2 regions of the Cupriavidus nantongensis genome follow, and region 2 is predicted to be linked to the other one. Evidence: riboswitches for the same ligand, from Rfam matches in the RefSeq annotation. Region 2 holds a riboswitch; the other holds the start of a gene.

What was found. Region 2 has a riboswitch for glycine ahead of A2G96_RS22570 (D-amino acid dehydrogenase). Riboswitches for the same ligand answer to the same signal wherever they lie in the genome.
Region 1: it holds a riboswitch for glycine, as region 2 does, so the genes downstream of both, gcvT (glycine cleavage system aminomethyltransferase GcvT) here and A2G96_RS22570 (D-amino acid dehydrogenase) in region 2, are expected to answer to the same signal.

The regions. Positions count from the first base shown of each region.
Region 1 is NZ_CP014844.1:105,708-112,906, reverse strand. Features, by position in the region: gene gcvP (aminomethyl-transferring glycine dehydrogenase) at 1-2,742, opposite strand, end outside; gene gcvH (glycine cleavage system protein GcvH) at 2,841-3,221, opposite strand; gene gcvT (glycine cleavage system aminomethyltransferase GcvT) at 3,323-4,450, opposite strand; glycine riboswitch at 4,546-4,670, opposite strand; glycine riboswitch at 4,692-4,779, opposite strand; gene A2G96_RS00515 (glycine zipper 2TM domain-containing protein) at 4,855-5,082, opposite strand; gene A2G96_RS00510 (UvrD-helicase domain-containing protein) at 5,355-7,199, shown strand, end outside.
Region 2 is NZ_CP014845.1:265,494-272,692, forward strand. Features, by position in the region: gene A2G96_RS22555 (IS5 family transposase) at 1-889, shown strand, start outside; partial or broken gene tcmP (three-Cys-motif partner protein TcmP) at 1,047-1,826, opposite strand; gene A2G96_RS22560 (three-Cys-motif partner protein TcmP) at 1,923-3,191, opposite strand; gene A2G96_RS22565 (DUF1484 family protein) at 3,493-3,678, opposite strand; gene A2G96_RS22570 (D-amino acid dehydrogenase) at 4,037-5,305, opposite strand; glycine riboswitch at 5,362-5,479, opposite strand; glycine riboswitch at 5,480-5,578, opposite strand; gene A2G96_RS22575 (TonB-dependent receptor) at 5,847-7,199, shown strand, end outside.

The sequences.
Region 1 (7,199 bases), on a different contig from region 2:
GGCGTGCTTGAGCGGGTTGTCGTCGCGGTCGAAGGTGCCGTCGGCAACGCGGCCGATTTCCTGGCGGATCGCGATCATGGCGTCGATGAAGCGGTCCAGTTCATGCAGCGCTTCGGACTCGGTCGGCTCGATCATCAGCGTGCCCGGCACCGGGAAGCTCATGGTCGGCGCGTGGAAGCCGTAGTCCATCAGGCGCTTGGCCACGTCTTCGTTGCTGATGCCGGTTTCCTTCTGCAGCGGGCGCAGGTCCAGGATGCACTCGTGCGCGACCAGGTCGTGCTGGCCGGTGTAGAGCACCGGGTAGTACGGCGCCAGGCGCTTGGCGACATAGTTGGCGGCCAGGATCGCGTTCTCGGTCGCCGCGGTCAGCCCGGCCGAGCCCATCATCGCGATATACATCCACGAGATCGGCAGGATGCTGGCCGAGCCGAACGGCGCCGCCGACACGCCGCCGATGCCGCGCTCGTCGCGGCGATAGCCGACGCTGTCCTGGTTGGGCAGGAAGTCGGCCAGGTGCGCGCCGACCGCAACCGGGCCCACGCCCGGGCCGCCGCCGCCGTGCGGAATGCAGAAGGTCTTGTGCAGGTTCAGGTGCGACACATCGCCGCCGAACTGCCCCGGCGCGGCGGTGCCGACCATCGCGTTCATATTCGCGCCGTCGACATAGACCTGGCCACCATGCTTGTGCACGATCTCGCAGATCTGCTGCACGCCCTGCTCGAACACGCCGTGCGTGGACGGGTAGGTGATCATGATCGCCGCCAGGTTGTTGCTGTGCTGCTCGGCCTTCTTCGCCAGGTCTTCCAGGTCGACGTTGCCGTTCTCGTCGCAGGCCACCACCACCACCTTCATGCCGGCCATCTGCGCCGACGCCGGGTTGGTGCCGTGCGCCGACGACGGGATCAGGCAGATGTCGCGATGGCTTTCGCCGCGGCTGGCGTGGTAGGCGTGGATGATCAGCAGGCCGGCGTACTCGCCCTGCGAGCCGGCGTTGGGCTGCAGGCTGACCGCGGCATAGCCGGTGGCGGCGCACAGCATGGCCTCGAGCTGGTCGATCATCTCGCGGTAGCCGACGGTCTGGTCCAGCGGCGCGAACGGGTGGATCTGGCTGAATTCGGGCCAGGTCACCGGGATCATCTCGCTGGTGGCGTTCAGCTTCATCGTGCACGAGCCCAGCGGGATCATGGTGCGGTCCAGCGCCAGGTCCTTGTCGGCCAGCATGCGCAGGTAGCGCAGCATCTCGTGCTCGGCGTGGTGCGTGTTGAACACCGGGTGCGTCAGGTAGGCGCTGGTGCGTGCCAGCGCGGGCGGGAAGGCATCCTGCGCGGCGGCCTCGAGCTGGTCGAAGTCGACCTCGGCGGGCAGCGGCTTGCCCTGGGTAAAGATCTCCCACAGCGCGATCACGTCGGCGCGGGTGGCGGTCTCGTCCAGCGAGATGCCGACGCGCGTGGCGCCGGCATGGCGCAGGTTGATGCCGCGCGCGGTGGCGGCGGCGTGGATCGCGTCGGTGTGGAAGCCGGTCTCCAACGTTAGCGTGTCGAAGAAGTTGTCGTTGGTACGTGCGAAGCCGAGCGCCTGCAGGCCGGCGGCCAGCGTCGCGGTCAGGCGATGCACACGCTGCGCGATGCGCTTCAGGCCCTGCGGGCCATGGTAGACCGCGTACATCGACGCCATCACCGCCAGCAGCACCTGCGCGGTACAGATATTGGAGGTGGCCTTCTCGCGGCGGATATGCTGCTCGCGCGTCTGCAGCGCCAGGCGGTAGGCCTTGTTGCCCTGCGCGTCGATGGTCACGCCGACCAGGCGCCCCGGCATCGAGCGCTTGAACGCATCCTTCACCGCCATGTAGCCGGCGTGCGGGCCGCCAAAGCCCAGCGGCACGCCGAAGCGCTGCGAGTTGCCCACCGCCACGTCGGCGCCCCATTCGCCCGGCGCGGCGATCAGCGTCAGCGCCAGCAGGTCGGCGGCGGCGACCACCAGGCCGCCGGCGGCGTGCACGGCGTCGGCGATGGCGCGGTAGTCATTGATGTCGCCGTTGACGCCCGGGTACTGCAGCAGCACGCCGAAGGCGCCCGCTGCGGCAGCGTCGGCCGCGGGGCCGACCTTGACTTCGATGCCCAGAGGCAGCGCGCGCGTGCGCACCACTTCCAGCGTCTGCGGCAGCACGTCGTCGGCAACGAAGAAGATATTGGAGTCATGCTTGTTCACGCGCTGCAGCAGCGTCATCGCCTCGGCCGCGGCGGTGCCTTCGTCGAGCATCGACGCATTGGCGATGTCGAGTCCGGTCAGGTCGGTGACCATCTGCTGGAAATTCAGCATCGCTTCCAGCCGGCCCTGCGAGATCTCGGGCTGGTACGGCGTGTAGGCGGTGTACCAGGCCGGGTTCTCGAAGATATTGCGCAGGATGACGCCGGGCGTGATGGTGTTGAAGTAGCCCTGGCCGATAAAGCTCTTCAGCACCTTGTTCTTGCCGGCCAGCGCGCGCAGCTTTGCCAGCGCGGCCTCTTCGCTCAGCGGCTCGGTGAACTCGCCCATCGGCATGCCGTCGCGGCGGCGGATGGCGGCGGGGATGACGGCGTCGATCAGCGCGGCGCGGCTGTCATAGCCGAGCACCTTCAGCATGTGCTGCTGCTCGGGGGTATCGGGGCCGATATGGCGGGCGGCGAAGGCGTCGCGCGCCTCCAGTTCGGCCAGCGTGGGCCGGTTCACTTGGGCGGCTTTCATGGGCAGCGGGGCGTTCATGGGCAAGAACCTCGTGGGAAGCGCTGCGGCAGGTGGTCAGCCGTGCCGCGGCGCTGCAATTTCGCTTGTCATTCCCGCCTGCGCGGGAATGACGAAAATCAGGCGCCGACGCTGGCCTTGTAGGCGTCGGCCGACATCAGGCCGTTGACGTCGTCGCCATTGGCCGGCTTGAGCTTGAACAGCCACGCGTCGAAGGCGTTGGCGTTGACGCTTTCCGGCGCCGCGGTGGCGGCCTCGTTGACGGCGATCACTTCGCCGGCCACGGGTGCGTAGATGTCGGAAGCGGCCTTCACCGATTCCACCACGGCCAGCGCGTCGCCGGCACCGACCGACTTGCCCACTTCGGGCAGTTCCAGGAAGACGATGTCGCCGAGCGCATCCTGTGCGTGGTCGGTGATGCCGATGGTGAGCGTGCCGTCGGCTTCGACGCGCACCCACTCATGCGACTCGGTGTACTTGAGGTCAGCGGGGAAATTCATGAAGGTTCTCCGGATTCAGATCTGTTTCTTGTTTGGGTGATGCCTGCCCGGCAACGCTGCCGGCAGGCGAGGGCGACCGTTGGGTGAGCGGGGGCTTTCCCTTAGCTCACGAGTGCCTTGCCATGACGCACAAACGGCAGTTTAACCACAGTCGCGTTGAGTTTGCGGTCGCGGATCTCCACCTGCACGGTGTCGCCCACGTTCACGCCCACGGGCAGGCGCGCGAACGCGATCGATTGCGACAGCGTGGGGCTGAAGGTGCCGCTGGTGATTTCGCCGTCACCGGCGGGAGTAATGACTTTCTGGTGGGCACGCAGCACGCCGCCCTTGTCACGGAGGATCAGGCCGAGGAACTGCTGGCGCGATCCGGCCGCGGCCAGCGCCGCCTTGCCGGTAAAGTCGCGCTCGCTCTGCAGGTCGACCGTCCACGCCAGGCCCGCGTCCAGCGGCGAGACCTTGATATCCATGTCCTGGCCGTACAGGTTCATGCCGGCTTCCAGGCGCAGCGTGTCGCGCGCACCCAGGCCGGCCGGGCGCACGCCCGCGGCATTCAGTTTTTCCCACAGGCCGGCGACGCTGGCGGCCGGCACCACCAGCTCGAAGCCGTCTTCGCCGGTGTAGCCGGTGCGCGCCACCATCACTTCGCCGAGGGCGGGATCCTGCACCACCACGGCGTTGAACGGCTTGAGCGCATCGGAAGGCTGGGTCGACGGGAAGGTGCTCCACACCTTGGCGCGGGCGTTGGGCCCCTGCACCGCGACGATCGCCAGCGGCTCCACGCCGGCGGGCGCAACGTCCTCGCGGCGCGGCGTGATGGTCACGCCGCTGCCAGTGGCGTCGTTGCGGGCGCGGATCCAGTCGATATCGCCCACCGCGGTGCCGGCGTTGACTACCAGGCGGAAACGGTCCTCGGCAAAGAAATAGACGATCAGGTCGTCGATGACGCCGCCGTTCTCGTCGAGCATGCAGGAATAGAGCGCCTTGCCGGGCGTCTGCAGCTTGTCGACGTTGTTGGCCAGCAGGCCGCGCAGGAAGCTGCGGGTGTTGGCACCGGCGAGGTCGACCACACACATGTGCGAGACGTCGAACATGCCGGCATCGTTGCGCACCGCATGGTGCTCTTCGATCTGCGAGCCGTAGTTGACCGGCATGTCCCAGCCGCCGAAGTCGACCATGCGGGCGCCGAGGGCGCGGTGGATAGCGTTGAGGGGCGTGGCCTGGAGCGTCATGGAATCCTCGGGGGCAGTCTCGGTTGGCGAAAACAAAAAAGGGCCATCCGCCGCAACCATCGCTATGCCAATATGGCAAGCGATCCGCTGCGGCGGATGACCCCTCTGTCCTCGATACCTGAGAGATTACGAGGCGGATCCGGTGGATCCCATCCTCGCGCGCCCCTTCGGTGGGCACGCTCGCCACGAATGGCGGGTGCCGCTCTCCAGAGTGCGGCATGCATCGTGTGCATGTTGCATGCCGATCCGACCGGTCCGTGGTGCCTGAGAGTTTTCGGGTGATACCCCTTCGGCGGCGCAGGCGATGCGCGCTCTCCCGGTCGGATGCGCGCAATGTACGGGAGGGCCCGGTCTTTGTCAAACCACGGCAAAAGGGCCCGTACCCGCCGCTGCGCGCCCGGGCTTTACTTCTTCTTGTCGTCGGTGACGACGTTGCCGATCACGCCGCCCACGGCCGCGCCGCCCAGCGTACCCAGCGCGCTGCCATCGGTCAGGATGGCACCGCCGACCGCGCCGGCACCCGCGCCGATGGCAGTGTTACGTTGTTTCGGGGTCATGTCCGCGCAACCGGCAAAGGCCGCGACCGTCATGCCGATCAGGGTCACCTTGGTCAAAGTTTGCAGGGTTTTCATTGTTGGCTCCGATGTGATGATTCATGCATGCCCAGGCGATCCGGCGGACCGGGGGACACACTGTTTAGAGTGTCGCGTTATGCCATTGGCTCCGCGCTTTACGAAGTGTTACGCCAGTGACACAGCCCGGCCCGCGCGCGCGGCTTGCGCTGACTGACCCGTCGCGGCGCGCGTGTTAACATCGGCAGCTTTGCCGCACGCCCGGGTGACGGGATGCCGGCATTTCCCCGTTTTTCTGTCGATTCGCTGCCGCCCCCGAACACCTGCCCCGCATGACCCATGGCCTGAACCCCGCCCAATCCGAAGCCGTCCGCTACCTGGACGGGCCTTGCCTGGTGCTGGCCGGCGCGGGCTCCGGCAAGACCCGGGTGATCACGCAGAAGATCGCGCATCTGATCGAGGACAAGGGCTTCGAGCCGCGCCATATCGCCGCCGTAACGTTTACCAACAAGGCGGCCAAGGAAATGCAGGAGCGCATCGCCAAGCTGATGGAGGGCAAGACCACGCGCGAGGGCAAGCGCATTCCGCTCAGGCAGCTGACGGTCTGTACCTTCCACTCGCTGGGCGTGCAGATCCTGCGCATGGAAGCCGAGCACGTCGGCCTGAAGCCGCAGTTCTCGATCATGGATTCGGACGACTGCTTCGGCCTGATCCAGGAGCAGCTCGGCACCACCGACAAGAAGCTGATCCGCGGCGTGCAGAGCACGATCTCGCTGTGGAAGAACGGCATGGTCGACCCCGAGGCCGCGATCGCGCAGGCCGCCAATGCCGACGAGCACCAGGCCGCGCTGGTCTACCGCAACTACGTCGCCACGCTGAACGCGTACCAGGCGGTGGATTTCGACGACCTGATCCGACTGCCGGCGGAACTGTTCGCGCGCAATGAAGCGGTGCAGCTGAAGTGGCAGAACCGCCTGCGCTACTTCCTGGTCGACGAATACCAGGACACCAACGCCTGCCAGTACCAGCTGCTCAAGCTGCTGGCGGGCGGCTCGCACCTGCGCGCGCCGGCCTTCACCGCGGTGGGCGACGACGACCAGGCCATCTATGGCTGGCGCGGCGCCACGCTGGACAACCTGCGCGGGCTGCAGACCGACTTCCCCGACCTGAAGGTGATCAAGCTGGAGCAGAACTACCGCTCCACCGTGCGCATCCTGGAAGCGGCCAACGCCGTCATCGCCAACAACCCCAAGCTGTTCGACAAGAAGCTGTGGAGCGAGCACGGCATGGGCGACCCCATCGCCGTCCACCCGATGAACGACGAGGAGCACGAGGCCGAGTCGGTGGTGTTCCGCCTGTCCGCGCACAAGTTCGAGCGCCGCGCGCAGTTCCGCGACTATGCCATCCTGTACCGCGGCAACCACCAGGCGCGGCTGTTCGAGCAGATCCTGCGGCGCGAGCGCATCCCCTACGTGCTGTCGGGCGGCCAGAGCTTCTTCGACAAGGCCGAGATCAAGGACATCTGCGCCTACCTGCGCCTGATCGCCAACCCTGACGACGATCCCGCCTTTATCCGCGCCATCACCACGCCGCGGCGCGGCGTTGGCAACACCACGCTCGAAGTGCTGGGCACCTTCGCCGGCCAGGCCAAGGTGTCGCTGTTCGAGGCGGCGATGATGGGCGGCATCGAGGGCAAGCTGCAGCCGCGCCAGCTGGAGCCGCTGCGCGTGTTTTGCGAATCGATGGTGCGGCTGGCCGAGCGCGCGGCCAAGGACCCGGCCACCGAGGTGCTCGACGACCTGATGGCAGGCATCCACTACGAGGCCTACCTGTACGACAGCTTCGACGAACGGCAGGCGCAGTCGCGCTGGACCAATACGCTGGAATTCCTCGACTGGCTGAAGCGCAAGGGGACCAAGCCCGAGGGCGCGGACGGCGACGAAGCGACCGGCTTCGATACCGCCGACGGCTTCGGCAGCGATGGCAAGAACCTGCTCGAACTGACCCAGACCGTGGCGCTGATGAGCATGCTCGAGGGCCGCGAGGAAGACCCCGACGCGGTGCGGCTGTCCACGCTGCATGCGTCCAAGGGGCTGGAATATCCGCATGTGTTCCTGGTCGGCGTGGAGGAGGGCATCCTGCCCCATTGCCGCGAGGACGAGGACATGAGCGACGAG
Region 2 (7,199 bases):
GGTGCTCTACAGCGTTCGCTCCGAACGCCAACTCATGGAGCAGACGCAGTACAACCTGCTGTTTCGCTGGTTCATCGGGCTGTCGATGGACGACACCGTTTGGGTGCCCACGGTCTTCACCAAGAACCGCGAGCGGCTGATCAAGCATGATGCGGTGATCCAGTTTTTCAACGAGGTGCTGGCCATCGCGCAGAAGAAGAACTGGCTGTCGGGCGAGCACTTCAGCGTGGACGGCACGCTGATTCAGGCGTGGGCAGGCCACAAGAGCTTCGTGCGCAAGGACGGCGGCGACGACAAGGACGACAACGACGGCGCCAACTTCAAAGGTCGCACGCGCAGCAACGAGACGCACGAGTCCAAGACCGATCCCGATGCCAAGCTGTACCGCAAGGGCAAAACTGCGAGTGAACTTCGCTATATGGGTCATACCCTGAGCGACAACCGTCACGGCCTGGTGGTGAGCGCCATGGTGACCAATGCGGACGGACATGCTGAGCGCGAGGCCGCGAAGGTGATGCTCAACGATGCCCGACAGGTGACGGACGACCCGAACACCGAAATCACGGTGGGTGCAGACAAGGGCTACGACGCGCAAGAGTTCATTCAAGCCTGCCTGGAACTGAAGGTGACGCCCCACGTGGCACAGAACACCTCGGGGCGCCGCTCGGCCGTTCCTGATGCCATTGCTTGCAGCGCCGGGTATGCCGTTTCGCAGCAAAAGCGCAAGCTGATCGAACAAGGCTTCGGATGGGTCAAGACTGTCGGGCGCATGCGCCAGGTGATGGTGCGTGGACTGAAGCGAGTCGACCAGATGTTCGTGCTGAGCATGGCCGCCTACAACCTCGTGCGCATGCGCTCACTGGGACAAATCCGTCCGCAGTTGCAGTAATCGCGGTAATGAGGCCGGAATCGGGCGCCAAACCGCCGAAAAAATCGATGTAGGGACGTCCCGCTTCCAGATTGTGAAAAATCGCAAGCCTACTGCCTTGCAGGGGGAAGCCTCGCCTCTTGTACGGGGAGTACTTCAGCAACCTGCTAGGGTGCGAAGTGAGGTAGACCAAGTGATATTTGGTCCTGTTTTTCTGCGGGTCCAGCACCTGTACATGAGCGGCACGCGGCGGAAACCGGGGATTCGAAGACGGAAGACGCACCTTGAGGTTGCGACGGTAAGTTTGAATGATTTGGCTCTCCCGCTCCTGCGGACTCAGCCCTTCCAGGTCAAGTGGCTCACCTAGCAGATCCGTCATGTCGGCCTTCCGGTCACCGATTGACATCGTCCGGTTCACGAAGTCGTACATGAGGTTGATCAGGAACTCTGACTTGGGGCGGCGCAGAAGGGGTTCCAACGTGGAAACCCCAACCTCCGTCCAGCCCTTTGGGTCGACGAAGAAAAAACAGAACGGGCCATTACCGACCCATCGAAGGATATCGTCTCTCAACTGTACAAAGTCTCCCTTTAAGCAGGAAGACGTGATGGTGCGTGGAGCATTTTCGTTCAGATATCGTTCGAGCCTTGCGTAAGCATTTGCATCTTGTTCGATATACAGGGCCCGCATTTTTACACGATGCCCGTTCTTCTCAAGTTTCTGCCGGCAGGCTTCCAGTGTACGCAGCGAGATCGCAATCGAGGTGGACTCCATGGCTTCAGAGTCATCTTGCCAGGGCCCCGCGAAGCAGTCCACATAACACAGTTCCACGCCCGAACGGCTCTGTGATGCAGCTCCCATGATCAACAGCAACTTCTCGAGATAGGATTGGAGCAGCGAATGCTTGACCAAGGCCTGTTCTCGAGTATGGTACGCCTGCGGGACGTTGAAGTTTTCCATCGTTCTCAGAAAGCAGATGTTTGTGGCCCGATTACACTCTTACGGATTTGCTAACGCAGCGTATCGTTGGCACACGACGCGGGGCTGATGCCGACCTCAGATAAACTGGAAAGACTTTTGCGAAGGAAGACGCAAAATGTGCGCATCGCGTAGATCGGTGCGGACGTTGAGCTTCTGTCCGGTTTCCCCGAATACATGAACCTCCTTTCCCCTTACCAATTCAAGTATCGAGTCCTGAACCATTTTTCGGGTGGCCGGCGTCGTATTGATGTTTTCAAGGAAAAAAGCGCCGAACGGAATCCCATCGGGGTACTTCGCAAGCATTGAGGGAATTTGTGACAGCATCGCATTGTTGCTCGCCAACTTGGCGAGATCATCGAACTCGAATGCCGCCTGGAGGCTGTTCTCGGGATTGAGCTTGGCAGCGTAACCAGTGTGTAGCATGCCGAATCCCGGCAAGCCATAGTGCCCAAAATGATTGTGATGGCGCCAGTGCGCAGTCGCCATGACGTCACGAGCCTTCCAGTGTCGCGACAAGTGCAGAAGCCAAAAATCCCCATGACCGCGTTCAGGGCGGATGAAGAAGGGGGTGAAAAAACTTGCCCCTGAAGTAGTAGTGATATTCGCGTACAGGCTGGATTGGATATGAACGCGCCATCCTGGACTCCGGATGCTACGATCAAGGTCCGCCGCCGACACAGCGCCCGTAAACCCCGTAGTCCGTTCAAACGCCGCGAGCGTGCCTGGTGAAAGATAATTGATCAGCGAATCGACGTTAAAAGTCAGGATAACTTCGGCATGATGAAGGGTGTCGAATATCGACGCCAGCACGCTGCGCGGAACGGCCTTGTAGCCGTACTGGTCGAGCACGAAAATTGCCCGGCCGCTTCTGCGCGATCTGTCTTTTGCTCGCGCGATGACCGTTGGTGCGAGATCCTTAAATGTGCCGGTAATCGTTCGAATCCTACCTGCTTTGAGCTCGTTGCCGTAACCCATTGCCTCAAGCTCGTACCGTAGATACTCAATAGCTGCCGCCGACTCATCGATGCAGATCAATTCCACATCAATATCGATGTTCTTGCGGCGCTGTTGCAGGTCCATAATCCTTACCTGCGCCTCACGCATCGCCTCCAGAATGACGATGGGTGACCCCGGCACCTTCTTTCCACTGCTATTTTGATAGCAACCGCCTCCGCAAAATCCGTCGACGATCGTCAGCCTGATTCGGTCTTGCGCCGGTGATGCGACGAGAGTGAGAAAATAGTCGACGAGATAGGAGCGTAGGATCGCGTGCTTGACCTCGCTGTGCCGTCGGATTACGGGAGCTGGGCTTCCGGGTTCCCAATCGTAGTGATTCGAAATCATGCTCAGTTAGTGGATGGCTTCCCGAACGCATATTCTTATCTCGTGGCGATTAATGTGCCGCAGTTTTGCGTGTATATCAAGCGCTACGTCGAGCAAGAGGCAGCGAGGGTGCAACGCAAAAACTGTGTCCATGCAAGATGACAGTTCTAAGGAACCTGACCATTTCTTCAGCATCCTCCGGCAACGCCCGTCCGTCAGATTTTCCAGGCAGGCGAGCTGAGGATTGAGTTGCAGTTGGTGTATCCGTACTGATTCCCGCAATACAAGGTGTGACAGCACAGGCCATCACACCCCCCAACCACTATTGCAACCGCTCTCGCTCAACTATCAGCCCATCCAGCTGCATCTTCACCATGCCAAGCAGGCACAGCGCACTGAAGCAGCCCTCCGAGCTTTCGCTTTCATGATCCAGCAGTACGAGAACTCCTTCAATTCCCGCGCGAACCTGCTGCAGGCACTCGTTGGTTATTTCATCGATCGTCATCATTGATTCCCTCACAAGTGAGTGCGCGCCACTCCTTTCCACGTGAGGGCGGCGGGCCAGTCAACGAGGGTGGAAAGACCGGTCTGACGAGGGGAACCGGCCAGCCTTGCGGCTGCCTCGCTTGGCCCGCCATGGGAACCATGCGATCACACAGGCGTTGCTTGCTGCAAGAGCAACGCCTGCCCTCGGTCAGACATCCGGGCTTTCCACACCCGATCATCGGTGGTCCGATGACACCACCAGTATTTCGCGTAGCTACCGGGGAATCGATGAGAGATATCGCATTTCCAGGGGCGCGCGAAGTTTGGATCCGGGCAACGGATCTAGAAATCGCAGACTCTTGAAAATGCGCGTGCGGGAATCAGGCTTGGGCAGGCGCCAGGGCCGCGCCAGGCACCATCGCCGGCGCACTCCCCATTGCCTGGTCCACAACCCCCGCCACCATGTCCGCCGTCACTGCCGACAAGGTCCACCCCAAATGCCCGTGCCCGGTGTTGTAGAAGATGCAGGCCGCTCGCCCGCGTCCTACGCGCGGCAGCATGTCGGGCAGCATCGGCCGCAGGCCGGCCCATGGCACCACGCTGCGCGTGCTGACGCCGGGGAAGCACTGCTGCACCCAGTCCACCAGCGGGCGGATGCGGTCGGCGCGGATATCGCGGTTGGTGCCGTTGAACTCGGCGGTGCCGGCAACGCGGAAGCGGTCGTCGCCGAGGCGGCTGGTGACCAGCTTGGTTTCGTCGTCGAGCAGGCTGACCGTCGGGGCGGCGGCGCGGCTGGCGTCATCGGTCAGGTTGACGGTGATCGAATAGCCCTTGACCGGATAGATGTTGACGCGGTCGCCCAGCGCGGCGGCCAGTGCGCGGCTGGCGGTGCCGGCGCAGATCACGGCGCCGTCGAAGGTGGCAGTGGTGCTGTCGTTGCCATCCTGTACGGTGATGGTGGCGCGCCGGCCGTCGGTCTTGACCGCGCGCACGTCCTGGCCGTACATGCAGCGCACGCCCAGGCGCGCGGCGGCGGCGGCCAGTCCGCTGGTGAACTTGTGGATGTCGCCGGTCGAATCGCTCTCGGTGAAGTAGCCGCCGTAGTAGGAGCCCGCCAGTGTCGGCTCGATCGTGCGCATCTCCTGCGGGGTCACCGCGCGCCGCTCGAGCCCGCCTTGCGCCAGCAGCGCCGAGACGCGGCCGGCATGCTCGAAGCCGGCGCGGTCGCGGTAGATATGGAGGATGCCGGCGCGCTTCAGGTCGAAGTCGATGCCTTCCTGCGCCGCCCACGCAAACAGGTGCTCGCGTGCAGCGATGGCCAGGCGCGCGGTCTCGATGGTGTTGCGGCGGTAGTGGGGAATCGACGCGATGAACTCGGCGAACCACGACAGCTTGTGCCAGCTGGGCCGGGGATTGACCAGCAGCGGCGCATCGTTGCGCAGCATCCACTTCATCCCCTTGACGATGGTGGACCAGTGGGTCCAGACCTCGGCGTTGGAGGCGGACAGTTGCCCGCCGTTTGCGAACGAGGTCTCCATGGCGGCATAGCGGTGCCGTTCGTACAGGGTGACGGAGAATCCGCGCCGGGCCAGCGCGTAGGCCGTGGTGACACCAGTGATGCCACCGCCGATAACAGCGATTGTCTTCATGATCTGCAGGTTCCGGGAACGTCGGGGGGTGGAGTCCGCACGCAACATGCGTGGAGGACGCCCCCTCTGTTCTGGACCTGAGAGATTCACGACGCCTTGCCGCGGGGCGGGCGCGCTTGCTCCTTCGGTATGCCGGGCGGACGATGGCGTCCGGCATTCTTCAGAGTGCACTGACGGGTGATGCCGGTCCTTTTGCCTGAGAGTTTCCGGGGCGGTTGCTCCTTCGGCGCCGTGCGCGGCGGGCGCCGCGACAGTCTCTCCCTGCATCACGCTGGCTTGACGCCAGTCGGGGCAATGTAGTGACAAGGCCCCGTATTGGATATGCGGGTTAACACGGATACAAGCGGAAATGGCCGCGCCGGCCGCGTCGCTATGTCGCATCGGCCAGCGCCGCCAGGCCCCATAAAATGTCAGCGCTCGCTCTCAGAAAGATGCGGGAGGGTGCGCCTGCTGCCGCGCAGGCCAGCGAGCCAGAACAAGACAAAAAGCAAGGTATTCAGTGAAGAAAAATCGCATTGCACTGGCCGTCTCGGCAGTGCTGATGGGCCCTGCCGTGGCCGCCGCGCAGGCAGTGGAGGCTCCCGCGTCGTTGCCGGAGGTGGTGGTATCGGCCGGACCCGACCGCGGCGAGGTGCCGGCGGTGCCGCCCAACACGCCGGCGCCGGCGTATGGCATCAGCAGCACGCGCATGGCCGACTTCAACGTGGTCAATACCGAAGACGCGCTCAAGTACGCGCCCAACCTCGCCGTGCGCAAGCGCTTTATCGGCGATATGAATTCGATCATCTCGGTGCGCAGCACCAGCTCGCGCCAGTCGGCGCGCGGGCTGGTCTATGCGGATGGCCTGCTGCTGTCCAACCTGCTTGGTTCGGACTACAGCTTCCCGCCGCGCTGGTCGCTGGTCAATGCCGCCGAGATCGAGCGCATGGACGTGCTGTACGGCCCGTATTCGGCGCTGTATCCCGGCAATTCGCTGGGCGCGACGGTGCTGATCACCACGCGCACGCCGCAGAAGTTCGAGGGTGACGCCAGCGTGCAGCTGTTCACACAGCGCTTCAACCTGTACGGCACCCACGATAACTTCAACGGGGTGCATGCCAACGCCTACGTGGGCGATCGCGTCGGCGCGTTCTCGTGGCTGGTCAGCGTGGACCGGCAGGACAGCAAGAGCCAGCCGCTGAGCTTCTACACCGCATCGCGCTCGACGCGGCCCGCGGGCGCGGCGGACACGCCGGTGTCCGGCGCCTATTTCGACCGGGACCAGAGCGGGCGCGACCGCGTGGTGATGGGGGTGAACAGCGAGGGCGTCACGCACACCGTGCAGGACCAGCTCAAGCTCAAGCTCGGCTACGACATCACCAGCACGCTGCAGGCGCAGTTCACCGCCGCCTACTGGCAGCAGGACCGCTCCAGCACCACCGGCAGCTACCTGCGCGATGCCAATGGCAATGTCGTATCCAGCGGCCCGGTCAATATCGGCGGCTACCAGTACGTGATTCCGGCCAACGCCTTTGCGCCCGGCAATGGCGAGGATGCGCGCTGGCTGTACGGCCTGTCGCTGCGCACGCGCAACCAGACGGGGTGGAACTTTTCCGGCGTGGCGTCGCTGTTCGATGTCAGCAAGGACGTGAGCCGCAGCGCCAGCACCGTCGGCAACGGACCGGGCACTGTGACGTATGGCGACGGCACCGGCTGGCGCACGCTCGACCTGAAGGCCGACTACCGCCCGGAGCGCCTGCAGGGCGGGCACTGGATCACCTTCGGCTACCACTATGACAACTACCGGCTGAGCAATACCACCTACAACACCTCGGACTGGCGCGCGGCCACCATCACCGCGTTCAACAATGCCTTCACCGGCAAGACCGAGACCCAGGCGCTCTACGCGCAGGAC